Persicobacter psychrovividus: one gene and its partner. The protein of the gene in region 1 interacts with the protein of each later gene in a pairwise test. Links are inferred from orthologs where the notes say so. Each region holds a gene or a part of one and is shown on either strand. Other genes may lie near its edges. The genes, in order: tpiA and pepT.

Region 1 (15,492 bases):
TTTAATCAAGGTAATCATGGTCAATAACCCCCCTCCAATTCTATCGTGTCGTGTTTACAACCGATACCTGCGCGCCAACACCTGCACCGACAAGGTCGCGAAAGCCACCACCGAAATGCTACTGACAGGCATCAGGATCGCCCCCAAGACGGGCGTCAGCATACCTGCTACGGCAAAACTCAGTCCGATGATGTTATAGGCAAAAGAAATCACAAATGAAGCAATGATGATCTTTTTGGCGGTATGCGAAAAACGGATCAGTCGCTGAAGCATCGGCAGTTTTTCGGCATCCAAGATCGCATCGCAGGCGGGGGTGAAAGCGCCAATATCATCCGTTACGGCAATACCGAAATCTGCCTGTTGCAAAGCCACCGCATCATTCAGCCCGTCGCCCAACATCGCTACCGAAGCGCCGTCTTGCTGTTTTTGTTCTACAAATGCCCGCTTTTGATCAGGCGTCTGATTGAACATCAAAGGTACCTCCTTCGGAAAATATTCACGCAACTGTTCGGCTTCACTGTCATTATCCCCCGAAATCAGTGCCATCGAAAAATGACCTTTCAGCGCATCAATCAAACTTTTCAGTCCTTTTCGATATTGATTATGCAGGATAAAATAGCCCCTGAACTCCCCGTCAATTTTCACATAAACCTTCGAAGCGCCCGAAAGGGTAGCACCCACATAGTCGGCTTCCGTAAACTTGGCTGACCCCAACAAATAGGTTTTACCTTCAAAAACCGAGGACTGCCCTTTGCCTGCAAACTCCTGATATTGCGCCAAAGCCAAAGTGGTTTCTTCCCCCATATACTCCGCCAATTTCCGGCTCAGTGGGTGGGTAGAATGCTGGACCATATTTGCCAAAACTGATAACTCATCCTTACTAATCGCCTTACCCTTGTATTCGACTTTGCCTTTGGCTGAATAAGTGATCGTTCCCGTTTTATCAAAAATCAAAGTATCAATACTCGCCAAATTCTCCACCGAAGCGGTATTTTTCAGGTAGAAATGTTGCCTTCCGAAAACACTCAAAACCGCACTCAGCGTAAAAGGTGTTGCCAAAGTCAGGGCGCAAGGGCAGGCCACAATCAATACCGCCGTAAAGGCATTGAGGATTTTACTTGGATCCACCAACGTCCAATAGCCCGCCGAAGCAAAAGCAATCAGCAAAACCACCACCGTGAAATATTTACTGATCTGATTGATCATCGAACGGCGATCCTGTGCATCATCCTCCATCGCTTTTCCCTGATTCCACAACTGCGTCAGGTAGCTTTGCGAAACCGGCTTTTTCACCACTAATTCAATCGAGGCACCGACCTGTCGGCCACCGGCAAAAATCTTTTCTCCCTGCACTTTCCGCACGGGTTCCGATTCCCCCGTAACAAAGCTGTAATCAATATTGGCCTCCACGGAAGTCAAGACGCTGTCGGCAGGAATAATCTCATGATTCCGGACCATGATCTGATCGCCCACCTGCAAATTCGCCACGGGAACGGGCTTCATTTGCTCGTCCTCTTTTCGGTTAATCGCCAAAGGAAAATACGATTTGTAATCCCGATCAAAAGAAAGTGACTCGTAGGATTTGGACTGAAACCATTTTCCCGTCAAAAGGAAAAACAGCAAGCCCCCGAGCGAATCAAAATAACCCGATCCCCAATCGAAACCAACCTCCAAGACCGAACGCACGAACAGCGTAACAATCCCGATAGCAATCGGCACATCAATATTAATATGTCGGTGTTTGAGCCCTTGATAGGCACTTTTGAAATAATCTGTACTGCAAAAACCAATGATCGGCAGGGAAAGAAATACATTCAGCCAAGAGAAAAATCGGCGATACTCATCATCCCATCCGCCATCAAAACCAAAATATTCGGGGAAGCTCAGCAGCATGATATTGCCAAAGCAAAAAGCGGCCACGCCAATTTTCAGGAAGAGGGTGCGGTCTGGGGAACTTTTTTTCTGCTGATCGTTTTCTTCCAGAGAAATATGAGGTTCGTAACCAATAGAAACCAGTGTTTCTACCAGCTGCCGTAAACTCAGCGCTTCATTACTGAATTCCACCATCAGCTGTTTCTTCCCGAAATTAACCCGCGACTGGCGAATCCCCCCTTTCAGCTTGTAAAGATTCTCGAGCAACCAGATACACGACGAACAATGAATTGCCGGTAACAATAAACGTACACGGCTCATCTTTCCATCGGTGAAGTCAAGCAGCTTTTCCTGAATTTCATCATGGTCAAGGAACGCATATTGGTCTTCAAAATCCTGTGGCTTTAGATTGATGCCCGGGTTTTGCTCCAAGTTATAATAATCCCCGAGGTCATTTTCCTTCAGGATATCATAGACCGTCTGGCAGCCGTGGCAACAAAAATCCCTCTGATCAAAACGTAAATGTTCCTCTTCGCAGGGGCCTCCACAGTGGTAGCATTGGGTTTGTTCCATTAAGTTTGATGGTAGCTCGCTCATATTATCCTGTCCCTTCTCTAAAAAAATAAGCGTGAAGATTCCCTCACGCTGAAGAAGCACAAAATTACAAAAAAAGGAGAAAAAGACTACACGCCCTTTTCTCCTTTTGTCATCTGTTCAGATAATAAATGCTGAATGATCAGGATTTTAGCCATTTACGAAACACCTTCCCGTACCGCACGGCATTCAATACTGCCCGCGAAAGGGTTTTGGTACTGAGCATATTTTTGAGAACATATTCATGAATGCCCTTGGCAACCACCGACCACCGGTTACTGTTCTTCACCAATGTAATAGGCACATGGCGCAAGTACTGGTCCTGCTGCAACATTTCCGAAAAATGCTGAATCTGCTCTTTGTCCAGATTATCATCAAGCACAATACAGTCAGGCTTAAAATTGGTCGCTTTTCGCAGGGCGTCATGCTCATTAAAACTGACCTCAAGCTGGTACTCCTGCTCCTTGCTTGCCTGCAGTAAATCGTAAAGTCGCCCAAGTTCAATGGGGTTGTTGCCAAGCATCAAAACCCGCAAGCTTTGTGCAGACGCATAATCTGAGGGGGAAAAAATAGGGTTTGCGTTCATCGTTTTGGGGGTTATGGTTGATATAACCTTTTAAACGAAAAACCCTGCTTTCCGAATATTAAAACATCAACTTTTATGGCATCACCCTACAATAAAATCGTTCTTCCTGCCAACGGGGCTTCCTCCCTTAGAACATTTTTCTTTCCCAAATCATTTCAAATAGACTATGAAGATATTTTTGACAGGAGCCAATGGGTATATCGGCCGCCGATTATTGCCCGTACTGATTCGCGAAGGACATTTTGTGTACTGCCTGGTGCGGGATAAAGGCCGAATTGAACTTGAAGAAGAGTGGGAGGGAAAGGTCGCCCTGATCGAGGGAGATTTGCTGAAAATGGGCGATGATTTTAAACTGCCGGAAGATATTGAACTTTGCTACTACCTGGTGCATTCGATGGGCCAGAGTTATTCTGACTTCAAGGATTTAGAGCAAAAAGCCGCCGAAGCCTGTGTGCAGATTTTAAACCCTACCCAATGCCGACAGATTGTTTACCTGAGTGGAATTGTGAATGACGACGACCTTTCCAAGCATTTGGCTTCTCGACTGGCCGTGGAGAAGGTGTTTTTAGCTTGCAGAATTCCGGCCACTGTTTTGCGCGCGGCCATTATTATCGGTTCTGGTGGGGCTTCTTTTGAGATTATCCGTGACCTGGTGGAAAAGCTCCCGATGATGATCACCCCAAAATGGCTAAAAACCAAATGCCAGCCTATCGGTGTCAGAAATGTGATTCATTATCTGGCGAAAGTGATTGACCACGAAGAGTCCTATCAGCAAGTGTATGACATTGGTGGGCCGGAAGTGCTGACCTATAAAGAAATGCTGCTCAAGTATGCAGAGGTGCGAAACCTGACACGCCACATCATCACTGTTCCCTTTGTATCCCCGCGGTTGTCATCATGGTGGTTATATTTTGTTACAACCACCTCTTTTGCTTTGGCCCGAAGCTTAGTGGACAGCATGAAAAATGAGGTTGTGGTTCAGAAAAAAGGTATTCGGGAACTGATTCCACAGGACTTACTCACCTATCAGGAAGCCCTGGAACTGGCTTTCAGTAAAATTGAACAAAATGAGGTGATCAGCAGCTGGAAGGATGCTTATTCTGAAAGCAACTTTCATACGGACAGTAAAAAGTATATTAAAATCCCTAAAAATGGTTGCTTCCGGGATGTTCGCAAGGTAGCCTTCGGACGATCCAAAGAAGAAGTTATTGATAACATCTGGAGCATCGGGGGAGACCGCGGCTGGTACAAGTGGGATTCGCTGTGGCGACTGCGTGGATTTTTGGATAAGGTGGCTGGGGGGGTAGGGCTCCGAAGAGGCCGGCGCAGCCCAAATCAACTGATTGCCGGTGATGCCCTGGACTTCTGGCGGGTGCTGGTCGCCGATCGGGAAGCGGGGCGCTTGTTGTTGTATGCTGAAATGAAATTACCCGGCGAGGCTTGGCTGGAATTTAAAATTGAAAAAAATGACGACCCCGACAAACCCTACGTATTGGTGCAAAATGCAACTTTCCGACCTGTTGGTGTGAGTGGGCGCGCCTACTGGTGGGCGGTATTTCCGTTCCATGCTTTTATATTTCAGGGAATGGCCGAGGGGATTGTGAATAGGAAAAACAGTGCCTTTTACATTCCTTCCACCACAGAAAGCCGTTGAGAAGAATCCCAAATATTGTTCCACAGTGTTTCACAACTCCTGCGCTATGCATTAAAACAACTATAATCAATCAGTTACCTCTTTACCCTTTTTGTTTCACAGTGTTTCACGGGAATTTTAAAATAAAACGGAGAGCAATAAGGGAGCTGTCTCGGTCCTCAGTTATTCGGGCTGAGTACCCTATATTGGGACTCGCCTCTTTGTTTCACGGTGTTCCACAAAAGCCAGTGAATACTGTGTCCCATAAAAAACACCTGTCAATCATCACAAAATCAATGTTTTGAAAATGACCAACAGGTGTTTCACAAAGTTTCACGGCAGCTGCCATCAATTACATTTTGTATTCGCTCCTCAGATTGTTGAGGTGATTGGTTAATGCTTCCTGCCAGGTTTCGTCCGCATCCCATTTATCGCCAAGGTAGATTGCCCCGTTAATCGTCGATCTCATGTACCATTTATACACGGGTGCATTGGCTGGAATAGAACGGAAAATAGCCCCATTAGGCTTTTGTTTCACCGTAATAATATCCGTTTCGTTCGGATCCACCTCATACCTCAAAAATTCCTGAATGGCTTTACCAGAGGTATTCATAGGGATCAAAATCACCTGAATGCCCTGCTTTCTTAGTTCTTTGAATTTGGAAGGATTATAGTCCAGCATTTCATATTTGAAGGGGTACTGCTTCATCATCTCGGCCAGCTGATCATTGGCGCGGTCAATTTCCGCATTCATCTTTTTGGCCTGCTTCATTAAGTTTTTGTTGATCATCCCTCCGGGGATATCATTCGGAATATTGATTTTCCGAAATTTCACCACCCCCACTTTATCCGTTTTCAGGTTAATGCTGAAAGAAGTATAGCGTTTGCCTTTGCCGAACAAATCCGTTGACCGAAAAATTTCCGGCTGATCGATAATCAGGTTATTCTCCACCGGCTGATCGTCCCGCTGACTGGTCTTGTAAAGCTTCTTCATCACATTGTTCAGGTCTTTGTTCTGATCCATCCAGGCCAGTTGCCCCGTTTTAGTCAGCGAGCTTTTACCATTGAAAGAGGTGATCACCACAACATTTCTCAGCGAAGGCTTTTTGCGAATCTTCAGCTCTACTTTGGATAAAAACACAATATTGGAGATCCGGCGGGCACGCCATTCCTTTACAAATGCTGCGGTAACATCCGTATTGGCCATTACATCATCATAGTAATAGTAGGCTACAGCATCAATATGTGCTTTTTTCAAGCCTTTATGTGCCTGGGTAGCAAAAGCCTCCCAGCCTGTACGGCCCGTGGTACCATCAGCCTTGGTGGGCATCGATACCAGCACAATCGATCGGCTCGAAAGGGCATCATCGGGTAATTTGTTCCCGAAATCCAGAAAACGGAGGCCTGTTGCCGCATTGAGGTTCTCAATATCATCGTCCTGGCAGTGCGCAGGGCTCGCTCCCCACAGCATTGCGATCAATAGCAGGCTGAAAATTCTAAGCAAATGGTTCATGTCGTGGTTGTCTTTATTTATTCTGTAAATTTCTTTTTAGGCAACGTGATTTTCAGGGAATCCGAGGGGGCCTGTTTTTTCAGCAAATTATCCTCCAGAATCAGGTGCATATGCCCGCCTTTACGAATATCCATATTCAGTGCAACGTAATGCCCTTGCAGGTCAGGGTAAATTTTATTTTCCATTTTGGCAGAATAATTCCTGCCCTGATTGTCTATTCCTGTAAAGAAAAATTGCTGTCGCTTTCCTGGTACCTGTCGTGTTTCAATGATAAAAACCACCGACCTGCTCCCTTCAAACTTGATCATCATCTCATCCTTCTTCACAATCAACTGCCCATTCATTGGTGTCAGGGGCTGATTATTGAGGGAAATCTGACGGATGACAAAACGGCGGTCGAGCCACTGCCCTCGGTCAACAGTCTGCCCGATGGCAGTGGTGGCCCAGCTGCAAATCACCAGGAAAGTCAGAGAAATTATGCGAAACTTGTTCATTATAAAAGGAAATTTTAACCGCAAAGTAATTGTTAGATCCTAAAGATCGGAGGTAATTCCTCAATTTTACGCACATGATTTCACATATCCCTTAAAAGCAATAAGAAAATACCACATAGATCATAAGTTTACCTTTGGGATTCTCCTATATTTGTCGAAAATAGAAACTTACATTCATTATTGATATAACCGATCATGAGAAAGAAAATTGTTGCAGGTAACTGGAAGATGAACAAAACCTTGGAAGAAGGTAAAGTTTTAGCGTCTGAAGTAGTAAACATGGCCGCTGATGAAGCACCATCTGATGTAACCGTAATCATGGGTACGCCTGCGATCCACTTGGATGCCGTAGGTAAATTGGTGAAAGATTCAGCAAACGTAGCTGTTGCTGCTCAGGACTGTAGCTCACATGAGTCAGGTGCTTACACTGGTGAGATCTCTGTATCTCAAATCAACTCTGTAGGTGCTGAGTACGTAATCTTGGGTCACTCTGAGCGTCGTGAGTACCACAATGAGTCTAACGAATTGTTGGCTGCTAAAACAGACATCGCTTTGGCTGCAGGCCTAAAGCCTATCTTCTGTTGTGGAGAAGCTTTGGAAACTCGTGAGCAAGGTGATGACGTTGCTTACAAATTTGTTTGCGACCAATTGACTGCTTCATTGTTCCACTTGTCTGCTGAAGTAATGACTGGTTTCATCATCGCTTACGAACCAATCTGGGCGATCGGTACTGGCCGTACAGCTTCTGCTGAACAAGCACAATTAATGCACGCTGAAATCCGTAAGCACATCGCTGCTAAATACGGTCAGGAAGTTGCTGATTCTGTATCAATCCTTTATGGTGGATCTTGTAAGCCATCAAACGCTAACGAAATCTTCGCTGGTGCTGATGTAGATGGTGGTTTGATCGGTGGTGCATCTTTGGCATCTCGTGACTTCATCGACATCGTTAAAGCTTTCTAAGCAAAGCTTTTCTGATCAAGAAAAAAATAGATAAGAACACAGTCTGGCAACGGGCTGTGTTTTTTTTGGCTCAAAAATCAGAGGGCAATTTTTTTCCATGCCACTAAGGCCTTATCTTTCAAAGATCAATTCACCAACCCAAAAAAATGTTCCCTATGCCAGGGCCACACCATACGGCCAGGGCAAGGCAAAAATCACCATGAAAAAGTTCGTCCTATTTTTTTTCTTCCTGATATGCTGGGCAGGCTTAGCCTCCACGGCACAAGCACAATACGCCTCTCCATGCGAGCTTTTTGGCAAAGTCTATGAAGTCAAAAACCCCAAGTTTGCCCAATTCCTGGTGTATGAGGAAGAGTATGAAAGCAGCGCCGATGTGGTTGTTTACGAAGAAGACAACTGGCTATACTGCACAAAGCCCGGCCTGTGGCACTTTGTCGATAATATCGAACAGTCCAACTTCACGGTCGCCTTTGTTGAAGATCGTTCACTGGCGCACTTTACCGTCTATTTTACCGATACCGAAAGCTTTGCCGGCTGCAACCGCCGATAGAAAAAATTTGCCCCCGCCCCCGCAGACTCAATTAATTGCCTTAAATTGCGCATCTGTTTTTATGGGGCGGAACATCCTTGCCCCGAAACAGGTTAGCATTACCGTCATCGGAAATATTAGTTATGGAATTCATAGAAATAAAAGTAAAGAGCACTCCTGAGTTTGGGGAGATTCTCCAGGCTGAATTGGCAGAGGCCGCCGGGTTCAGTTCATTTATGGACAATGCCGAAGGTTTCGACGGCTGGGCAGAGGTGAGCGCCTTTGACAAGGCAGCAACGGAGGAGGTCATGGATCGCTATACAGCAATGACGCCCCTGAGCTATGAGCTTGTTGAAATCGAAAAGCAAAACTGGAACGAGGAATGGGAGAAAAACTATGAACCGATTTTTATTGGTGATCAGGTAGCTATTCATGCACACTTCCATGAATTGCCAAAGCAATTCCCTTACGATATTACCATCACGCCAAAGATGTCTTTCGGTACAGGACACCATCAGACCACCCGCCTGATGATCCAAAACATGCTCAAGATTGACCATAAGAATAAAAGCGTTCTGGATGCCGGAACAGGAACAGGTATTCTGGCCATTATGGCCAAGCAACTTGGTGCCGATGTGGTAGAAGCTTATGATATTGATGAGTGGTGTGTGGAAAACTCCAAAGAGAACTACTCATTGAATGATATGGAAGGTTTTCCGGTTTATCAGGGAACCATTGCAGAGATGAATTTTTCAACTCCTTTCGATATTCTTATCGCCAATATTAACCGTAACATTTTAGTTCATGAAATGGGCGATTATAGCCAAAACCTGAAAAGCGGTGGGCATCTACTGCTGAGTGGTTTCTATGAAGAAGACATTCCCGTGATTGAGGAAGAAGCAAAAAAACACGGTCTGACGAAAATTGACTATATCAAAGAAAATAATTGGGTATCAGTACATTTTCTGAAAAACGCTTAAAGAATCAGGTATAAGCCTGATTATCAGCATCAAAAATATTATCTTTGAAGGAGTAGGGCGATCTTACTCCTTTTTTTATAGGTCAATATCACTTTGTTAACATTTGTTAAAAAGACCTATTCAAAATTATAAAGCCTAACTTTGTAAATTATAATTGAAATTAAAACTGGTTTATCTCACCACACTCCAATGTCGATAAACCAGTGAGCGCATATACAGTCTTATGAAAAAAAAATGGTTCGGGTGGCTTTTATTCTTGTTACTCATTTCTTCAGGTTCATACTATTTATTAAATCACCTTCAGCACCAGCAACAGTTCAGCACCAATAGCCAGGATCTCCCCATAGATACCGCAGCGGTCAAAAAGGTTACCGTAGAAAGTCCGCAAATGCTTTATGGCTGTGTGCCCGTGGATGATAAAGTAATTATTCAGGATAGAATAAGGCGAAACGAGCCGCTGAGCAAATTGCTGGAACCTTATAATGTTCCTTATTCAAAAATCAACGAAGTCGCTCAAAAAAGTAAAAAAGTATATGATGTCAGAAGAATCAATTATGAACATCAATACACCCTGATTTGCGCACAGGATTCCGCTCAAACTGCCGAGCAGATGATCTATGAAATTGATCCTGTCAATTTTGTAATCTTCAACTTCAAAGATTCTGTTTATGTACGCAAAGGTCAACGGCCGGTAGAAATTGTTGAAAAAGCAATTGCCGGAAAAATTACCAGCTCTTTATATCAGACCATGATCGAGGAAGGCGCAACGCCCGTGCTGGCCAATGAACTTTCAGATCTTTATGCCTGGCAGGTGGATTTCTTCCATGTGCAAAAAGGCGATCGTTTTAAAGTCATCTACAAAGAAAAACAGGTAGACGGAAAAAGTGTCGGAATTGACCGTATTGAAGGGGCTTACTTCCACCATGCAGGCAACGATTACTGGGGAATTTATTACCAAAGTGGAACGCAGGACTCTTACTATGATGAGGAAGGAAATTCCATGCGCAAGGCATTCCTGAAGGCGCCATTGAAATACAGCAGAATAAGCTCAAGCTTCAGCCGACGTCGTTTTCACCCGGTACAAAAACGCTGGAAAGCACACCTCGGCACCGACTACGCCGCCCCAACAGGTACACCGATTATGTCGGTAGGAGATGGGGTAATTACGGATGCCCGCTACAAGCGATTCAACGGAAATTACGTTAAGGTAAGGCATAACGCCACCTATACCACCCAATACCTGCACATGTCTAAAATTGCCAAAGGGATTCGTCCAGGTGTTCATGTAAAACAAGGGCAGGTGATTGGCTATGTCGGCATGACCGGCCTGGCGACTGGCCCACATTGTTGTTTCCGATTCTGGAAAAATGGAAAACAGGTGGACCCTCGCCGTCAAAAAATTCCAGCGGCAAAGCCCATTGCTGACGATCAGCGCGAGGCTTACAATATCGTACGCGATGAGATGGTCAAGCGCCTGAACCAGGTTCACTACGATGAACCTCGCATTGATTTACACGAAAAAGTTACTGGTGTTTGTACACCCGATAGTCTTAATATTTGATGTAATAAATCATTAAAAGGTGACAGTTTCACCTGCAATAAAAGCACTTTGAGCGGTCAATCGTACAAAGTGCTTTTTTTTATGTTGCCGCCCGACCGTTATATTACCACATCAGACTGATTCGCTTTCATTGCCTATCAACAAGCGCCCTTTTCATTGGCACTTCCATTCTGCAAGTCCACCGTTGCAGCGGGCAATGATCATCGCTATTCGCCACCCTCTCATCACCAATCACATATTTGCCCTATTGGTCAGCTATTTGAAGCCTTCAAACCAAAAAGTGCCCCAGTAGTATAACCTTCATAATAACCACATTAAGCGGAATAATTATGAATAATAATTATATTGCATCTTATTGGCGTTCAATAATGCCCCAAGATTGAACCTATTTCCAACATAAACCAATCTGCTTTGAGATTCATATTTTATCTCCTTATAGCTATTTTGTCGCTTTCATGCGCCGAAGAATGCAAAGCGCAGAGCTTTAACCAATTCAGTATTCGTCACAAAACCCGCTACCACAAGCCCAAAAGGGAATGTAAGAAAGGGCGGAAAAAGAAGCGTGTAAAATACAGCGCAAGGCGCAAAAAAGTAAAGGCCACTAAAAAGGACTATAAGGTGGTCGTGGTTTCAACACCTACGGAAGCTCCAAAAAGCCGAGTGGTCACCACCCCTCCGGTACCTCAAATGAGTGTACCACCAACCGAGTTGAAACATCAGCCTGAGTTGGCAAAAGTTTCGGACAGAATTCTCCCCGAGCCTATCAACCCTGATCATGCACGTATTCGGGAAATGATCGATAAAAGAGAAAAGTCCGGAGGCTCTCCTGATGAAATGGTGGAATCCCTCTACTTTATTACAGGTCAGGATGAATTTGCCTATGTCAATTTTGATCCCTTCCTGATTGCCGTGGAGTATGCTTTGCGAGGAGCAATTGTATTGGTGGAAGGCTACACCGACAGTATCGGTAAAGAAGAAGACAACCTTCAGCTTTCCATGAAACGTGTACGGCAAATTGAGCGACTGATGATTGAAATCGGGGTAAGGGACGAGCAGATTTCCGTGATTGGCTATGGGGAAGAAAACCCAACCTATGATAACAGCACCGAAGAAGGCCGACAAAAAAACCGTCGGGTGGACTTTAAGATCTTTATGCCGCAGAACGAATAATGGAGTACTTGATATGCCAATGGTCATATTTTAGCCACGGATAGGACTGCCATGAATTTTGAAAGGCGTTTCACCTTGCGCATAAAAAAGCGTGAACGTGAAATGCCCTACAAACAATGAATCGCATCGCTGCCCCTTTAATTTGTACTCCCCTTAAAGCGTGTTTAAAACTTAAAATTCGGCGTGTTGTAGAAGTGATAAATAATTCAACATCAATTCCAGTAATCTGAATTTACAGTAGGGTAATACGTTTTTGTAGCCCCGCTTAGCTCACTGGGCAATTCTGAATATCTACAATTGCTCATCAGCAAGCGCCTCCACGAGCAGCTTCCGCTCTGCCAAAAACTCTTCCCACAACTGCTCCAGTATTTCTTTAGCCGGACGGATTTGATCAACCGATGAAACAATCTGCCCAATTTCCAACTCTCCTTCCGTCAAATCTCCTTCAAAAATCCCTTTCTTGGCTCGTCCTCGACCTAAATGCTCACGGATAACTTCGCCTGATGCGCCGGCCTCTTCCATCTGCTTCACCGATTGGTAAAAAGCATTCTTAAGCATTCTTGTCGGGCTCACACTTTTCAGTGTCAGCACCGTAGCCCCTTCAGTGGCCTCCACCAATTGTTGCTTGTAATTTTGATGTGCCGAAGATTCCTCCGCCACTGCAAACAACGTCCCGACCTGCACACCACTTGCTCCAAGTGCCATTGCTGCCAATATCGACTTTCCGGAACCTACCCCTCCTGCCGCAACCACTGGCACCTTCACCGCTTTGGCAACCTCAGGGATCAGGCAGAAAGTTGTGGTTTCTTCACGCCCATTGTGCCCACCGGCTTCAAAGCCTTCGGCGATAATCGCATCAGCACCTGCCTGTTCTGCCTTTAGTGCAAATTTTACACTCGATACCACATGGAGTACCTTCGCCCCAGACTTCTTCAGCTTCTCCGTCCATAATTTGGGATTTCCTGCGGAAGTAATTACAACCGGCACTTTTTCTTTAATGAGAATTTCCATAATCCTGTCAATTTCCGGGTACATCAGCGGTACATTCACCGCAAATGTTGCTTGGCTTGCTGCCCGAAACGACCGGATATGATCAAGCAACATTTCAGGATGCATCGATCCGGCACCAATCACCCCCAAACCACCACTGTTTGAGACCGTTGCTGCCAGCCTCCAGCCACTAACCCAAACCATTCCTGCCTGAATAATCGGCAGCTTTATCCCTAATAATTTACACAGCGAATTTTCCATAGGATTAAAAAAAATTAAATACTCCTTAATTAAAAAGACAATATCCTAAAGACTAAGTTAATAAAAACATCAATCAATTATAAGTGATTACTAATTTGTGGTTCTTGGCATAGATTTGGAAGAAATATTTCACTATTACCGCAGGTATTTATAGGGCGAAAAACCATTAAGGTCTAATGCTTTAGTTATATTTGCGTCAATTAATATGCTTAGATACCGTTCCCATACGGGGAACGAAATGACTTGAGAACAATATGAAGAAAATGCTACGAAAATTCCTCTTCTGGAGGGTAAAGCATATCAGTAATCAACACTTCACCATTTTGCTCAGTGGTGTTGTTGGGATTTTAGCGGGGGTATCCGCTGTACTGCTGAAAGAGACGGTACACGCCTTGCAACATTTGCTCCAGGGGAGCCACACAGAGCTTTATGAAACTCCTTACTACATTCTGTACCCCATCATTGGTATTTTGCTGACGGTAATTATTTCCCGTTACATCATGAAGGAAAGGGTAGGGCACGGAATCTCCGACATCCTGTTCAATATTTCCCAGAAATCAGCCGTCATGGCACGAGGCAAAACATGGTCACGCATGATGCTTTCTGCCATTACTGTAGGTTTTGGGGGTTCAGTAGGACTGGAGGCCCCAATTGTAGTAACAGGCTCTGCCATTGGTTCCAACCTCGCATCGATGATGCACCTGGATTACAACCGCCGCTCACTGATGATTGGTTGTGGTTCCGCCGCCGCCATTGCCGCAATCTTTAACTCGCCTATTGCGGGGGTAATTTTCGCCATTGAGGTCATTCTTTCAGATATCTCCGTATCTGCTTTCATTCCGCTACTCATCGCTTCTTCCGTAGGAACCCTGACAAGCCTTGCTTTGGGAAGCCATGAGATCATGTTCTCCTTTAAACATATTGATGCTTTCAGTGCCAGCGATGCCGTTTGGTTTATTGGTCTTGGCGCCTTCTGTGCACTGATTTCTGTTTATTTCACTCGCGTTTCTTACTTCGTGGAGCCACGCCTTCACAACATTAAACATTACGCACTGCGCGCACTGGCTGGTGGTTTGGCCCTGGCCTTCATTATCGTTTTGTTCCCTTCCATTTACGGTGAAGGTTATGAAACCATCAAAGCACTTCTGAATGGACAAGGCCATGAGGTATTCCACTTTGCAGGCTTCTTCTTCCATAATTCAGGGCAAGGGCCTTACGTCCTGATTGCCATGCTTGCCGGTATTTTGCTACTGAAACCATTCGCGACCTCCCTGACGATCGGTTCTGGAGGCTGTGGGGGTATCTTTGCTCCTTCGCTCTTCTTAGGCGGTATTGCTGGATTTTTGTTCGCTACGGTTATTAACCTGATTGCGGGTTATACCCTTTGTTCGCCCATCAACTTTAGCCTGGTAGGTATGGCTGGGGTCATGAGTGGTGTCCTGCATGCTCCACTGATGGGGATCTTCCTGATCGCAGAAATTACGGGTGGTTATGCCCTGATGGTACCGCTGATGATCGTTTCCGCCATGAGTTTCTTTGTCAGTATGCTCTTTGAAAAACACTCTATTTATACCAAAAAATTGATTGAAAGAGGACAGATTTTCCAAGACGACCGCGATGGTCAGGTACTGAATTCACTGAATATCTCGAAACTCATTGAGACCGATCTGCTGAAGGTTTTGCCAACGGCGACCATTGAAGAAATGATTCCGCTGATCAAAGAGTCGAAGCGAAATATCTTCCCTGTGGTGAATGAGGAAGGGCACCTGAGAGGGATTGTTACACTTGATGATATCCGTGAACTGATGTTCGATGAAACCAAGCGCAAAGAGGTGGTCATTAAAACGATCATGCACAAGCCTCATGCCGAGGTGGATCCTACGGAACATATGCGTAACGTTATGACTAAATTTCAGCGTACAGGCGACTGGAACTTGCCTGTGATCGACAAAGAGAATGATAACCAATATTTAGGCTTCGTTTCCAAAGCTCGAATATTTAATGCTTACAGAACAAAACTGCAACGCCAACAGCACAAAGTGTAATTGCGTTCCGTTTTTATTGATACCAAACAGCCATCACTTTTACTGTAAAGTGATGGCTGTTTTTTTTTGCGCTTTATTTGGTTAACCAATCTTAGGATTTTATAAAGTCAATTCTTAAATTTATTTTATTGATCAAGCCCGATTACCTGCCGCATCAATCAGTAATTTTTGCGCATTGATTGACTCCATCCGTAACGATCATTTTTCAGTCAATAAAATTTTTAACAATGCAAACCAAGTACAAAGTTACAGGCCTCATTTCGGTTGTCGCCTTTTTGCTATTCCTTTATTTCCAACTCAC
Region 2 (15,381 bases), 1.1 Mb from region 1 along the record:
AGATCCATTAGCGACAGGCCTTTTGATTTTGTGCACAGGTAAAATGACGAAGCAGATCGAATCTTACCAAGCACAGGAAAAAGAATATACAGGCACCATTACCCTGGGGCAAACCACCCCATCCTATGATGCGGAAACGGAGGTTGATGCCGAAAAGGACATTCAGCATTTAACTGCTGAAATGGTTCATGAAGCTGTGCCTGCATTTTTGGGCGAAATTGAGCAGATTCCGCCGATGTATTCAGCGATTAAAGTCAATGGCCAACGCCTTTACAAGGCTGCCCGCAAAGGCAAAACCGTAGAGGTTAAAGCACGACAAGTGACCATTCACGAGTTTGAAATCACCAATATTGATTTCCCAAAGGTGGATTTCAGAATTGTTTGCTCCAAAGGCACCTACATCAGAAGTATTGCCCATGATTTGGGCCAGGCACTGAATGTTGGCGGCCACCTTGCAGCTTTACGAAGAACCCGTATTGGAGACTTTAAAGTAGAAGACGCCAGAACTGTCGAGGACTTTATCGCTGCCTTTAAAAAAGAAGAAAATTAAAAGTTGGGAGGGGTAAAAGCCTCCCTTTTTTGCTATGAAAATATATAACAACCTCAGTGAATTCATCGCTCCTCAATATGCCGTGGTTACCAGTGGCACCTTTGACGGCGTACACCAGGGTCACCAAAAAATCCTGAAAAGAATTCGGAAAATTGCGGATCAGCATAACGGAGAAACCGTCCTGATCACCTACTGGCCACACCCTCGCCACGTCCTTTTCCCTGAGGATAATTCTCTTCAATTACTTTCTTCCATAGAGGAAAAAGCAGAGTTGCTATCACAGAATGGTATCGACCACCTAATTCGGCTGCCATTTACCCAGGAGTTTGCACAGATGGCTCCTGAAGATTTTGTGCAAAACATACTCATCAATGCTATCGGCACCAAAAAACTGGTGATCGGCTACGACCATCATTTCGGAAAAAACAGGTCAGGGAATTTTGAATTCCTCAAGCAAAATCAGGACCGTTTCGGTTTTGAACTTGAAGAGATCAGTCGACATGATGTAGACGAAGTCGGGGTATCCTCCTCCAAAATCAGGAACCACTTGTTAAGAGGTACACTTAAAGAGGCCAATCAATATTTAAGTCGCCCTTATGAACTTTCTGGGCAGGTGGTGCATGGGCAAAAATTAGGCAGAACGATTCAGTTCCCTACCGCCAATATCGAGGTAGCGTTTAAACACAAACTCATTCCTAAATTCGGGGTCTATGCAGTATTGGTTGAATTCGAAGGAGCACTTATGGAGGGAATGCTTAATATCGGAAAAAACCCAACCGTGTCGGCTACTGAAGATGTAAAAATGGAAGTACACATTTTTGATTTTGACAAAGACCTCTATCAGCAATGCGTCAGGGTAATTTTTATTGATCGACTTCGAGAGGAAAAAAAATTCGAATCTGTAGCAGCCTTAAAATCAGCTCTTGAAGAGGACAAAAATGCCGCAAAAACAATATTAAAAAACTATCGTAGATAGGCTTCGTTAATTTGATGTAAGACCAATTAATTACATCAACTTATATTGCAATGAAGTATCTTAACTACCTACTTATTCTCCTACTCCTCTTCCCTACCTTATCATGTGATAAAAATAACAACCTCGTTTTATTTGGCATCTCACAAGATAAAGAGCTTGGGCAACAGGTGAGCAACCAAATCAATAACGATCCACAGTACAACATCCTTTCTCCATCGGATTTCCCTGAGGCTTACAATTACCTCAATGGCATGCGAGATGACATCCTTAATTCGGGCAAAGTAGCTTATGCAAATGATTTCAACTGGGAATTAAAAATCATTAAAGACGATGAAGTCCTGAATGCATTTGCGACACCAGGAGGCTACATTTATGTATACACAGGGCTGATCAAGTACCTCGACTCTCCTGATGATTTAGCAGGAGTTATGGGCCACGAAATCGCCCATGCCGACCTAAGGCATACAAGCCGAAATATGCAGAAGGAGTATGGCATCCAGTTTTTGATTAGCATTATCAGTGGGCAAGCGGAATCCGAACTGAGCCAGATGGCACTTGCTTTGGCGACTAACGGCGCTATTGCACAATTCAGCCAGAAGTTTGAAAAAGAAGCTGATCTTGAATCCGTAGAATATTTGGCAGGTACCAAATACAAATGTGATGGTGCAGCTACGTTTTTTCAAAAACTTGAAGAGGAACAGGCAGCTAACAGTGGCGATATCAGCAACAGTATTGAACAATTTTTCTCTTCCCACCCTTCCCCAGCAGATCGTGCTGAATATATCCCTGAAGAAGCCGACAAAATCGGCTGCTCTACCAAGCCCTCAGGCACACAGGCTGCATACGATCAGTTTAAAAGTGACCTGAATCTATAATTCCCCCATTTAAATTAACCTGTATTAAGTCAGAAGCTATCCGCCAGTATTTCCCTGTCGTATTGCCTCGGTTTGATGCAGGTTAATTTGTTTTTATACCCTCACGGCGACAACCGTAAGAGGCCGCTAAAACGCTCAATCCGTAAAATACGGAGCACATAAACTGCGAAATTCTCCAAGGATTATCGCTGTGGCCCCCCAAACCACCTTGCCACCAACCTCAAAAAACGGCACTTCAAGCTTTCCCTTTCCTGTAGATACTTCTGTCCGTGCTGAGGGCTCCTGTTGTAGCACCAACTCCTCCAAATCACAAAGAAAAATCTCCTCTACCTCCCTGGGGTCAGGCTGAAAATCGACGGGTTGCTTGCACACACTGATCACTGGCTGAATAATGAAATTACTGACAGGGACAAATAGGTCTGTCAGCTCTCCGACCACCTGTACCGTCTCTGCCAACAGGCCAATTTCCTCATTTGCCTCTCGGAGTGCCGTGGCAACCACACTTTGGTCCCCTTCATCCTGTTTCCCCCCAGGCAGCCCGACTTGCCCACTGTGGACCCCTTGATATACAGGCCTTTGAATCAAAGGAAAGCATAGTCGCCCTGCCGATTCCATTACATTGATTAACACAGCACTTTGCCTTGCGTTCCGACGATCAGCTTCAAAGCGATCAAAAGCATCTGCGAATGGTGCCATTTCTCGCTGTACATCGGGGCCTGGCAATGGCTCCTGAAGTCTTTGCTTCAGCCAGGAATCGAAATTATTTATGGATCTATTATTTGTCATGATAAATTAAATTCAATAAAATCCGCCTTCAAACTACACACAAAACCATTAAACATCAATCAATTAACACTTAATACAGTTATAAATAAGGTCAATTAAAAATCTTGTACTATATTAAGAAAACGAAAACAATGACCTATGTTGTTGTTACTCTATCGAAAATCGATAATTTCGCAATATCAATTCAGAAACACTAATTTCAATTATATATTAAAATGTTGAAGACTCAAAATCCAACGAAAACAGCTGCATGGGCTGATTTGGACGCACACTTCCAGGACATGAAATCTGCTCAAATGAAAGATCTTTTCGCAAAAGATCCTGAGCGATTCAAAAAATTCTCTACAAAATTTGAGGATATCCTTCTTGATTACTCTAAAAACATCATTACTGAAGATACCTTAGCTAAATTAACACAACTGGCGAAAGAAACAGGTGTTGAGGATGCTATTCAGTCTATGTTTGCGGGTGAAAAAATCAATCAGACAGAAGGTCGTTCGGTATTGCACATCGCACTTCGTAACCAATCCAACACACCAATTATGGTGGATGGTGCTGACGTTATGCCTGCTGTAAATGAGGTTTTGGCTAAAGTTGAAACATTTTCTAACCGAGTTTCTTCTGGAGCATGGAAAGGCTACACAGGTAAGTCAATTACTGATATTGTAAATATTGGAATTGGTGGCTCAGATTTGGGCCCTTTGATGGTTACCGAGGCCCTTAAAGCCTACAAAAAAGACAACTTGAATGTGCATTTCATTTCAAATGTAGATGGAACACATGTTGCTGAAGTTTTGAAGCCACTGAACCCTGAAACGACGCTTTTCCTTGTAGCTTCAAAGACATTCACAACTCAAGAAACCATGACCAATGCAAACTCTGCAAAGGACTGGTTCCTGAAAGTAGCACAAGAAGAAGGACATGTAGCCAAGCACTTTGTTGCTCTTTCTACGAATGCCAAAGGTGTTGCTGCTTTCGGTATTGATACTGACAATATGTTTGAATTCTGGGATTGGGTTGGAGGCCGTTATTCATTATGGTCTGCGATTGGTCTTTCTATTGCCTGCGCTATTGGCTATGATAACTACAAAGCTTTGCTTGAAGGTGCGCACGCCATGGATCAGCACTTCGCTACCACTGATCTCGAAAACAACATTCCTGTGATATTGGCCTTGATCGGCATTTGGTACAACAACTTCTTCGGCGCTGAGTCGGAAGCTATTTTACCTTACGATCAGTATATGCACCGTTTTGCGGCTTATTTCCAACAAGGAAATATGGAATCCAATGGAAAATGTGTGGACCGAGCAGGTAAGCCAGTAGACTACCAAACTGGTCCAATTATTTGGGGAGAACCAGGCACCAATGGTCAGCATGCATTTTATCAGTTGATTCACCAGGGTACAAAAATGATCCCATGTGACTTTATCGCTCCTGCGATCAGCCATAACCAAATCAGCGACCACCATCCAAAATTATTGGCCAACTTCTTTGCACAGACAGAAGCGTTGATGACTGGAAAAACGGAAGAACAAGTTCGTGCGGAATTTGCTACCGCAGGAAAGTCTGCTGAAGAGGTGGAAGATTTGGTGCCTTTCAAAATCTTTGAAGGCAACCGTCCAACTAACTCAATTTTGGCGAAACAAATTACTCCTCGTACTTTGGGCGCTTTGATTGCAATGTACGAGCACAAAATTTTCGTTCAGGGCGTTATCTGGAATATCTTCTCTTTCGATCAGTGGGGTGTGGAATTAGGCAAGCAACTGGCTAATCAAATCCTTCCTGAATTGAATAACGACGAGGAAGTGGCTTCTCACGATAGCTCTACAAATGGCCTGATCAACGCTTATAAAGCAATGCGTTAAGCAAAATAAAAAGGGCTTACCCATAAAATGGCGGTATCAAAGTACTGATAATGCCATTTTTTTACGGATTCAGCCCCTAAAAGTAAAAAGCGTATCGGATAACATTCCGATACGCTTTTTTTTATTTTAACTCAATGATGGTCAATTCAAATTCATTACTTTCAACCACTACCCATTTCAAGGCTCTGAAAAACTGTTCCTCTTTCTTCAACAATAACCCTCCAGGACCCACATAATATTCGGAAACTTCTGATTTCATGTTCTTTATCTTTATTTTATTCTTTCCATTTCCGTGCCAAAGGCACATTTAATTTATATAGTGATATACCAAGAAAAAATTAAAAAGATACGACCATCTGATCAATCGACTCTTTTTTGGTTTAAACCCATACAACTATACACCTAATCGCACTTCCCTACAGGATAAATCCATTAAAAATTCAGCCTCAAGAAGCCCGAAGAATATGTATTTTTAGCTAAATTTGATGGTTCACAATTTTGATGCATTATGATCATCAACACAATTTTACCAGAAGAATGTCTCATACAGGAGCTGAATGGTAACATCAAGACGTTCCGCAAAACCATTTTTTTTCTGGAACAATATAAACGATTGGGTTTATTCAATGCCTTCAGGAAAGAGATTGCTGTGGGAGAAGTATCGATCAAGGTCGAAGAGGAAGGTAGCACAAGAATTGAGCACCGTGTCAATAACCGTAAAAAATCCACCGACACACGTGTCAGGGTTGATATGGGTGAAAACCACTCTTTCATTAAAAAGACTTTTAGCCAGCAAGACGAGCTTTTGGCGCAGGAGGAAGTGATCAGGACTGATGACCAGCTGATCGAGAAAATTATCATTACGGATTATAAAGAAGGTGAAACGACCCTCATTACTTTTCAATACAATGAACAGAAACTCATTGAGCGTATTGAATTCAGTAATGAGCATGGTTCTGTATTTCAAACAGCCTCCTTCCGATATGATAAAAAAGGGCGCCTCATAGAAGAAAAAGGCAGCCGCCACCGCAGGAAAATCAGTTTTGAAGAATTCCATTATATTACCCAGTTCAAGTATCTGAAAAAAGACAAACAAGGCAACTGGTTACAACGAAGACTGAAAACCGAGTATGGTTTCCATTATCAGAACGTAACCAAGTACGCCCTTGAGGAAAGAGAGCTTACTTATCAATAATTAAGATTTTGAGGGATCACCCCCTACAAACAACAGAAAAGACTATGAAAGCCATCATTGAAAGATTTACAAGATATGTAAAAGTCGACACGGAATCTGATCCGACTGTCGAAGCAATCCCATCAACCCAAAAACAGTTTAACCTGGCCAATATGCTGGTCGAAGAACTCAAGGAGATTGGGATGGAAGAGGTCACCATCGACGAACATGCGTATGTGATGGCCACCCTTCCTGCAAATGTAGATCATCAGGTACCGACGATCGGGTTTGTAGCACATATGGATACTTCCCCAGATTTCTGTGGGGCGAACGTAAAACCACAGCTTTGGGAAAATTATGACGGCAAAGACATCGTTTTGAATAAAGAACAAAACATTGTGCTGAAAACTGCTGACTTCCCAGAAATCCTTCAGTATAAAGGATGGGATTTGATTACCACCGATGGCACCACCCTTTTGGGCGCTGACGATAAAGCGGGCGTAACAGAGATTGTTTCCGCAATGGAATTCCTGATCAAAAATCCAGCAATCAAGCACGGGGAAATCCGAATTTGCTTCACGCCTGACGAGGAAGTCGGCAAGGGTGCAGATCTTTTCGATGTTGAAAAATTTAATGCTGATTACGCTTACACTCTTGACGGTGGCCCTGTTGGGGAGCTTGAGTTTGAGAACTTCAATGCCGCAGGAGCAACGATCGAATTCAAAGGGGTTTCTGTTCATCCAGGAGCTGCCAAAGACAAGATGGTTAATTCCATGAGAATAGCCACTGAATTTGCGCAAGAATTCCCTGCTGATGAAACACCAGAAACAACGGAAGGCTATGAAGGTTTTTTCCATTTGGTTCATATGGAAGGCTCCATTGAAGCCTCTAAATTGCAATTCATTATCCGCGATCACGACGGGGAGAAATATGAAGCCCGCAAGGCATTTGTAGAGAAGATGGTCAAGAAATATCAGGAGAAATATGGCACAGACATGGTCAAGCTGACAATGAAAGACCAGTATTTCAATATGCGTGAGAAGGTCGAGCCAGTGATGGAGATCGTTGATATCGCTGCCGAAGCCATGAAATCGCTTGAAATTAAACCATTGATCAAGCCGATCCGAGGAGGAACTGATGGCGCGCGTCTTTCATTCATGGGGCTTCCTTGTCCGAATATCTTTGCAGGAGGGCACAACTTCCATGGAAAGTATGAGTTTGTCCCTGTTCAGGCCATTGAGAAAGCCACTGAAGTAATTGTAAAGATTGCTGAACTGACTGCCCAGAAGCACCAATAATTTCATCTGCGATAAAAAAGGCCCTTACGGTTAGCGTAAGGGCCTTTTTTTATGCTGATGGGGGTAAGACCTTTCTTCCGAAATGATGGCACTCCCCTATCGCTTATTTGATGATGCAATTACTCTTCCTCCTTTTCCGCTACACGAACCTTGTCGCCATCGTTTAGGTTACGGGAAATAATCTGATAAGGACCCGTGATTAATTCATCGCCAGAGTTTAACCCTTCGGTGATTTCAATGAAATCGAAATTGGAAATACCCGTCTTCACAGGCACTTTCTTCGCCACATCACCATCTTTAATGAACACCACTTCCTCAATTTCCTTATCCGAACGACCAACGCCACCGTGCTTCAGGCTGTCGGCAACCGAACGGGTGGTTACTGCTGAAAGCGGTGCCATCACAGCATCTTTCCGAGTTTTGGTTTTTATCTCAACACTGGCCGTCATTCCTGGACGGAAAGGGAAACCGTTTTGCTCCTCCAACAAATCAGCATAGGAGGAATTCAATACACGGATTTTTACCTCAAACTCCGTAATAGCATCTGCTGAGGCCTTATCTTTTGCTGTGTTGGCAATCGAGGTTACCACACCCGTAAATTTCTTATTTAAATAAGCATAAGAATCAACATTAATAATAGCCGTATCGCCTTTATGCACCCTGATGATATCATTCTCATTCACATCCACTCTGGCTTCCATCGCTGAAAGGTCCGCTATACGCATCATTTCAGTACCTGCCATAGTTTGTGTCCCTACAACCCGTTCACCTTTTTCAACGCTCAGCTTCGTAACCTTGCCATCCATCGGCGCCACAATGTTCGTCAGGCGCAAATTTTCCTGAGCCTCCGCCAAAGAAGCTCTCGATGATTTAACAATATAATTGGAGGCCTTTACATTCTCCTCCGCTGCCGCCAAATCCTCTTTAGCAGCAAGAAATTCCGCTTCGGCACGCTGGAAATCTGCAACAGAAACCACTTCGTCCTTTTTCAGCTGTTGCTGACGTTTGTACTCCTGTTCCGCCCGAACAAAATTAGCTTTGCCCTTGGCAAGGTTAGACTTGGCCACGGCGAGGTTCGCCTGTTGCTGGTTATAGGCCGCACGCGCACGGTCCACTGCTGAAATAAAATTGTCAGGGCGAATTCTTGCCAATAGTGCACCACTTTTTACAGAATCCCCTTCCTGAATATTCAATTTGATAATCTCCCCAGAAACCTCTGGCGAAATGTTCACTTCAACCACGGGCTGAATCATTCCCGAAGCACTCACCACCTCCGTAAGGTCTCCCAATCGGACCATACCTAACTCTACAACGACCCCTTCATCGGAACCGATCACGCCAGCTTTATGCAAGCCAAACAAGGAAAGAAGGACTACCCCAAGGATAATCAACAACACCTTTGGGCGAAGTATATTACTAAAAAAACTCATGGTATAATATTTTAAAAGTGGTTACAAAGTGATGGGCTGACCCGTATAGAATTCCAATAATTTCAGCTTGAAAACATAATCATATTTCGCCCGCACCAATTCCGTATTGGCTGCAAAAAGGCTGTTGGAGGCAATCTGAAATTCTACGCTATTGGCGCTTCCTGCATCGAAACGCGATTGTACCGCACGAAGGTTTTCTTCAAGAGCAATCACAGATTTCTGTGCCGCATCGTAGGTTTTCACGGCAGAATAGGCATCGTTATAAGCTTGCTCAATGCTCTGGCGAAGTTCATTTTTCGTCTGTACAGCATTAAGCGCCGCCCTGTTTTGTTGGATTTTTGCACGCTGATAATCACCTGTGCGTTTAAAGCCCTCAAAAATAGGAATGCTCAGGTTCAGCAGTAATTCATTCGACCAGTTATCTGAATATTGTTTGGTCCAGCCGACGGTCTGAAACTCCCCTGAAGGAATGGAAAACTTTTGGTATACGGGCTGATTTCCCGCCTGATCCAAAAAGATGGAGGAAGACCGGGCAATTACCTCTACCTCATCCCCAATTGGCACCAAATTCTGATCCGAGTAGTTGGTAAAGGTACTTGCTGAAAGTGATAAACTCGGTAATAATGCCCCTTTGGCCATTCTCATGGCATATAAAGCACTGGTTTCGCGCTCTTCAGCCGCCTGAATTTCTGGCTGCGTCTGCAATGCCATAGCATATACTTGCTCCACCGTTTGATTAATCCACGGGTATTTGTCAGGATTGATGTCTGGCACAACAATATCGAAATCTGTGGAGACAGGTTTTTGCATATTCTGCTGCAACTGAAGCAAAGCAAAACGCAGGTTGTTTTCCTGCTGAATTTGTTCCGCCTCATTGGACGCCAAAGTGGATTGCATCTGTAGCAGTTCCGTTTTTGCCACCGCACCAGCATTGTATTGCTTTTCGAGCTGATCTACCTGCTTTTCAGTGGTGGCCACTTTATCCTTGGCATTGGCCAACAGCTCTTTATTGAAAATCACATTCATGTAACTTTGTGTTACCTGAAGCATGACATCATTGAGTGACTTTTCAAGGTCTTTCTCTGCAATATTGGTTTCTGTATTTGCCTGATTGATGTTATTATTAACCTGCATGCCTGCAAAAATTGGCATATTGGCGTTGGCAAAAACCCCATTGGTCTGAATCCGCTGATTCACAAAAAGGTTCGTGGTTCGGTCAATGGAGCGCCCCCAGGAATTACCATAACGCCCCCCCCCTGAAATGGTCGGAAAGCGACTCGCCCGTGCCTGCTTCAGGTTAATTTCTGACTCTTGCTTGTTCAGTTTTTGCTGACTGACCACAAGGCTATTGCTCTTGGCGTATTCAATACACGCCAAAAGATCCCAGCCACCGTCGGCAGGTTGCTGCGCTTGAACAGTCATGCAGGGCAGGCTGAGCAAAAAAAAGATAGGCAGATGTTTCCAGTTCATATAATTAGGTTAAAATTGTTCCGTGTTGTTATTCAATAATCGGCACATACAAAATGTGCTTTACCCAGCTTAGGCTATCGATATATTGCGTTGTTAAAGGGCGCAGCGGGGAATCCATCTCAATCACCTGGCAGGCCAAATCCGACTTCCCTCTGCGCGATACCGTCATGTTGGCAATATTGCAATTATCATGAGATAAAATATTTGAGATAAAGGCAATCGATCCCGGACGATCATCCGCAAGGATAATCAAAGTATGCAAGTTGGCTGAGAAATTCGCTGAGAAGCCATTCACTTCCGCAATACGGATCACACCGCCACCGCGACTTTCACCGATCACTTCCACTACATTATCCTGAGCCTTCAGGCGCAACTTAATGGTGTTTGGGTGCATGGTCGAAGCATTTCCCACGGACTTAAACTCATAGGCCATTCCCGCTTCCTCGGCATGCTCAAAGGCGGTCTTGATACGCTTGTCATCCGTATGAAAATCCAGCAAACCTGCCAATATTGCGCGGTCAGAACCGTGCCCCTCATAGGTTCGGGCAAATGAATTATAAAAAGTAATCTCAGCATGTTCAGGCTGAGCACCCAAAATTCTGATGGCCGCACGGGCAATCCTAACAACACCCGCAGTGTGACTGCTCGATGGGCCGATCATCACTGGACCAATCATATCGAAAACGCTGCTTCTCTCTGCCATAACTTATATTGAAAATATTATTAAATTCGCTACTGATAAACAAATATTATTTAATCGGTCATTTTTCAATTATGAAGGTAAATTTTGATGGTCATATTCTCGATGCCACTGCGGTAAAAATATCATCCAACGATCGTGGCTTTCAGTACGCTGATGGGATCTTTGAAACAATCATCCTTAAAGATGCCAAAATCCAATACTTACCATATCACCTTCAAAGACTAAAAAAGGGCCTTCATGCCTTGAAATTAGCAAATTCCTCCACAAAAGAACCCATTGAGTGGGAAGAAAAAATCCTGGAATTGGCAAAAATCAACAGAATGTCGGATTCGAGGATAAAAATTTTCGTTTGGCGACAACAGGGTGGGCTCTACACCCCCACAGGCACGGATTTTCATTACCTGATCACCAGCCGAGAATATCACCCAGCCAAGCCTCAGGCACTGAAAAATGTCGGCATTTGTAAAAGTTTATTTTTGAGTCCCTCCCCTTTCTCTTCCTGCAAAACAATGAATGCGCTCAGCTACGTGATGGCTGGCATTGAAAAACGGGAAAACGAATGGGAAGAGATTATTCTTTGCGATCGCAGAGGCCACCTTTCCGAAGCCGGAAGCGCAAATTTATTCTGGAAAAAGGGGAATGAGTTTTTCACGCCCTCCCTGAACACAGGTTGCATAGCGGGTGTCAGGCGGGCAGCACTTATTGAAGAACTTGAGGAGCAAGGCTACACCGTAAACCGCGGAGAATATTCGCTGCTTCATCTTGAAAAAGCTTCCCACCTATGGAAAACAAATGTGACGGGCATGGTCCCGATTGCACAATTAGAACATCTTTTATTTGAAGAAACCTTACCCGAGGAGGTGGCAATATTGCAAAATCATTATAATCAGGTGAAATGACCTGAATGTGATCAAGATTTAAAACGAAGCGCCGCAAAACACGTTCATGATAGTATATATAGGGATTAAACTACTGGAACTATGATGAATAAGGAAACAGCACTCGTTTGGAAATTAGTTTGTCATGATGACCAAAGCATCAAAACATGGCAAAGCAAAGCCGCCGCAGTAAATAATGATCAGGATGCTTTAAGTGCACAAATTAGAGAATGGATCTCAAAAATGGCGCATCGCGTAACCACAGAAGCTGATGATATAGAACCGCAGCTCGTTTTGGATTCTGCCATGATGGTCGATTGGGACCTTATTTCGAGATCAATCATTTATTCACTCCAGCCACCAACGCCAAAAGAAGAAATCAACTAAATATGCTTTGCGTAAAAAAAAGGGCGACAATTTTTATATTGTCGCCCTTTTTTGTGGGTTAATTTCCATGCGCTACGCTCCAACTTCCTATACCCCTTCCTACATAAGAATGCTCCTCGTTCTTAATTATCGCCTACCAAAAACAGGATCTGATCATTAGGATCGAGCTTTATCGCATTCACCTGCTCTCCTGTTTGCAAGCGGAATGTCTGTTCCAGCTGATCTAAATCACGGGAAAAATAAATTTTATCCCCTTCAAAAGTGATCGCCATAAATTCGATTTTGATCTTCACCAGCTTATCCTGATGCTGCTTCACTGTAACGATCGTTTCCTTATGTTCTTTATCATAAGCAACGGTATAACTCAGTCGGGGCAATAAAGGCGTTTCCAGCCAATGCTGAAAAAATCCTTTCAAATTACGCTTGGTCGTTGACTGCATTACTCGCTCAAAATCAGCAGTTGAAGCATTTTTCCCTTTGTAGGTATTGTAATATTTTTGTATTCCTGCATGAAAGGCGGCATCACCAATCTCCTGACGAAGCATATGCAAAACCCACGCTCCCTTCTGATATGAATAAGCATTCAATAGTTTTGAGGGATCAGGATTCCCTCCAGGACGAACCACCTTCGACGGAAACTTAGCCTTAAAGGCCAACAAGCGCTCCCTTGCCTGCCCCATATATTCATTCAGCGCAGCAGTACCGTACTCATGCTCCAAGTACATGGCTGTAAAGTAAGTAGCAAAACCCTCCGACAACCACAAATCATTCCAGCTTGCTTCCGTAACGGTATTTCCAAACCACTGATGAGCGATCTCATGAGCGACCAACGTTTCCATTTTTTTAGGATCGTCCACCGCATTTTCATCATAAAAGATGTTTCCCGCATTCTCCATTCCTCCGTAGCGAGTGGTAGACTGCACCTGCCACAATGCCTCGAAAGGATATGGTCCGATGTATTCACTGAAAAAATCCATGACTTTATTGGTGACTCTCAGCGCCCCATGCATTTTCGCAGAATCCTCAGCATAAGCAAATCCTTTCATCGGAATCCCCTGCCCATCAATCTCCCAGGAAGCCAATTTAGCGGCACCAAAAACCATCACCTTCGTCGGGATAGGCGTGGCTTCACGATAATGCCAGTCTTTGTACATTCCCCCATGCCACTGTGAGGACACCAACTTTCCATTGGCAACAACCGACATATATTCTGGGGCGGTAATATACCAATCTACCGAGGCCTTATCATCAGGCCGATCCATTACTGGCAGATAGTTCTTCGCCCTAACAGGCCAGTTATCTCCAAAAAAGGTCTTATGGCCATGTCTATTTTGGCTGATAATCAACCCGTCTTTGGGAACACCTGCATATTTAATGGTCACCGTAGCGGTATCGCCTTTCGATATTGCACTTTCGATCATCAACTGATCAAGATCCTGACTGAAGTCTACCTGCCGACCGCCTGCACTCACCTGATCAACGAGCATTCCACCGTCTTCAGATTGCCCCACAAGGTCAAGGGTGAAGTTACTTTTATTTTCACGTGCCAGAAAATGTACCTGCGCCGTTCCTTGAATGCTATCATTGATACTATTGACCAAAATGTCAAAACGATAATGTAAAACATCGATATCCGTTTGTGCCCAAGTCCGATGACTTGCCCCCACGAAAAAGATCAACATAAAAACGGTCAAAATATTTTTGCTCATAATAGCTTGAGTATGTTCAATTCCAAAAATTTGTATTCAGTTCCAGGCTGAGGTTTGCAGTTGCATTTTACTCAACGGTAAATACAAAACTAAAAAAAACGCAGTCCAAATTGAACTGCGTTTGATATTATAAAACAATTTTAATCTAAAATCAGAAAGGGCGACGGTTATTCTTCGCTCTAACAGGAACTAACTGTGCCTTTTTGGTCTTTTTAATTTGCTCTTTTCTATAAATTGCTACTGAAGCAACAGAAAGTAAAGCAAAGATGGTTATACTGATCATATAAGTATCTTTAGTTACAATAAGGAATAATCAATAATCGTTCCAATTTTGACATAAAATAAGACAATCAATTATTTTTATTCCAATGAGAAATAATGTTTTGAATATTTTCTTGAAGACCGTTTTCTGCACTTAGCCACAAAATCTTATGCCCCCGCTTCTCCATTCTACGGAAAAACGTCATCTGACGTTTTGAAAAACGGTGAATTTGGGCTTCTAAGGACATAAACATCTCCTCGTAGGACAAATCCCCCAAAAGGTGTTCAGTAATCAATTTATACTCCAAACCATAGTAAATCAAATCCTCAGCAGGCACTTGCTCCAATAAGCTTTGCACCTCTTCGATCATTCCCTCTTCTAACCTTTTCTGAAGGCGTAATGTTATTTTCTTTCTTCTAAGGTCACGGTGAATATCAATACCGACTAACAGCTGCTTTTCGAGGGGTAATGGTTTTACCCATGTTGGTAATTCTTGCGCATTATGTTGCTGAAAAAAGCGTGCAATCTCAATTGCTCTAATGGTACGCTTGCGGTGCCCCCAGTCTGAAAAATACGCTGGCGCCCCCACCCCCTTCAGCAAGTCGGTCAGGGCTTCGTCGGTCAGGGCCTCACTTTGCTGCCGCCATTGCGCATCCACGGACACAATGGTATTTTCATTCCCCTCCAAAATAGTCTGTATATAAAGCCCTGTGCCGCCACAGAGGATCGGTAATTTAGCCCGTGAAATAATTTGCTGAAATGCCGCATGAAAATCCTTTTGAAATTCACTCAGGTTATAACGATAGCCTGCATCACGGATATCAATCAAATGGTGGGCGACATCACCATATTCTGCCAGGTCTTTCCCTGTCCCAATATCCATCTTCCGATAAATCTGACGTGAATCGCCGCTAATAATTTCGCCATTTAATGCCTGAGCAAGTGCCACAGCATGTGCTGTTTTTCCTGAAGCCGTCGGCCCTATGATGGTGATCAGTTCATTTCTCATCCCAATAAT

The links.
Region 2: the proteins of tpiA (region 1) and pepT interact in binary tests that used the Escherichia coli proteins (3 or more experiments, as listed by UniProt). The link is inferred for Persicobacter psychrovividus from one-to-one orthologs.

The regions. Positions count from the first base shown.
Region 1 is NZ_AP025292.1:3,033,516-3,049,007, forward strand. What follows is about bases 5,781-8,771. They hold tpiA (triose-phosphate isomerase), read left to right. Parts: upstream 5,781-6,887; coding sequence 6,888-7,655; downstream 7,656-8,771. Other genes in these bases: AABK40_RS13115 (hypothetical protein), read right to left, coding at 5,781-6,198; AABK40_RS13120 (hypothetical protein), read right to left, coding at 6,216-6,692; AABK40_RS13130 (7(1) septoil knot domain-containing protein), read left to right, coding at 7,855-8,205; prmA (50S ribosomal protein L11 methyltransferase), read left to right, coding at 8,328-8,771. In the rest of the region: AABK40_RS13100 (heavy metal translocating P-type ATPase), read right to left, coding at 55-2,445; AABK40_RS13105 (response regulator), read right to left, coding at 2,609-3,052; AABK40_RS13110 (SDR family oxidoreductase), read left to right, coding at 3,219-4,706; more of AABK40_RS13115, read right to left, coding at 5,038-5,780; more of prmA, read left to right, coding at 8,772-9,164; AABK40_RS13140 (M23 family metallopeptidase), read left to right, coding at 9,388-10,725; AABK40_RS13145 (OmpA family protein), read left to right, coding at 11,137-11,895; AABK40_RS13150 (NAD(P)H-dependent flavin oxidoreductase), read right to left, coding at 12,187-13,146; AABK40_RS13155 (chloride channel protein), read left to right, coding at 13,401-15,191; AABK40_RS13160 (bile acid:sodium symporter family protein), read left to right, coding at 15,419-15,492. UniProt on the Escherichia coli protein: Involved in the gluconeogenesis. Catalyzes stereospecifically the conversion of dihydroxyacetone phosphate (DHAP) to D-glyceraldehyde-3-phosphate (G3P).
Region 2 is NZ_AP025292.1:1,891,470-1,906,850, forward strand. The notes cover bases 5,528-8,407. They hold pepT (peptidase T), read left to right. Parts: upstream 5,528-6,291; coding sequence 6,292-7,524; downstream 7,525-8,407. Other genes in these bases: AABK40_RS08100 (hypothetical protein), read left to right, coding at 5,561-6,247; AABK40_RS08110 (efflux RND transporter periplasmic adaptor subunit), read right to left, coding at 7,644-8,407. In the rest of the region: tRNA pseudouridine(55) synthase TruB, read left to right, coding at 1-550; AABK40_RS08075 (bifunctional riboflavin kinase/FAD synthetase), read left to right, coding at 585-1,526; AABK40_RS08080 (M48 family metalloprotease), read left to right, coding at 1,577-2,401; AABK40_RS08085 (NUDIX hydrolase), read right to left, coding at 2,537-3,187; pgi (glucose-6-phosphate isomerase), read left to right, coding at 3,403-5,052; AABK40_RS08095 (hypothetical protein), read right to left, coding at 5,174-5,311; more of AABK40_RS08110, read right to left, coding at 8,408-8,954; AABK40_RS08115 (TolC family protein), read right to left, coding at 8,976-10,424; sdaAB (L-serine ammonia-lyase, iron-sulfur-dependent subunit beta), read right to left, coding at 10,453-11,127; AABK40_RS08125 (aminotransferase class IV), read left to right, coding at 11,199-12,026; AABK40_RS08130 (hypothetical protein), read left to right, coding at 12,108-12,392; AABK40_RS08135 (M1 family metallopeptidase), read right to left, coding at 12,515-14,101; AABK40_RS08140 (hypothetical protein), read right to left, coding at 14,253-14,384; tRNA (adenosine(37)-N6)-dimethylallyltransferase MiaA, read right to left, coding at 14,452-15,372. UniProt on the Escherichia coli protein: Cleaves the N-terminal amino acid of tripeptides.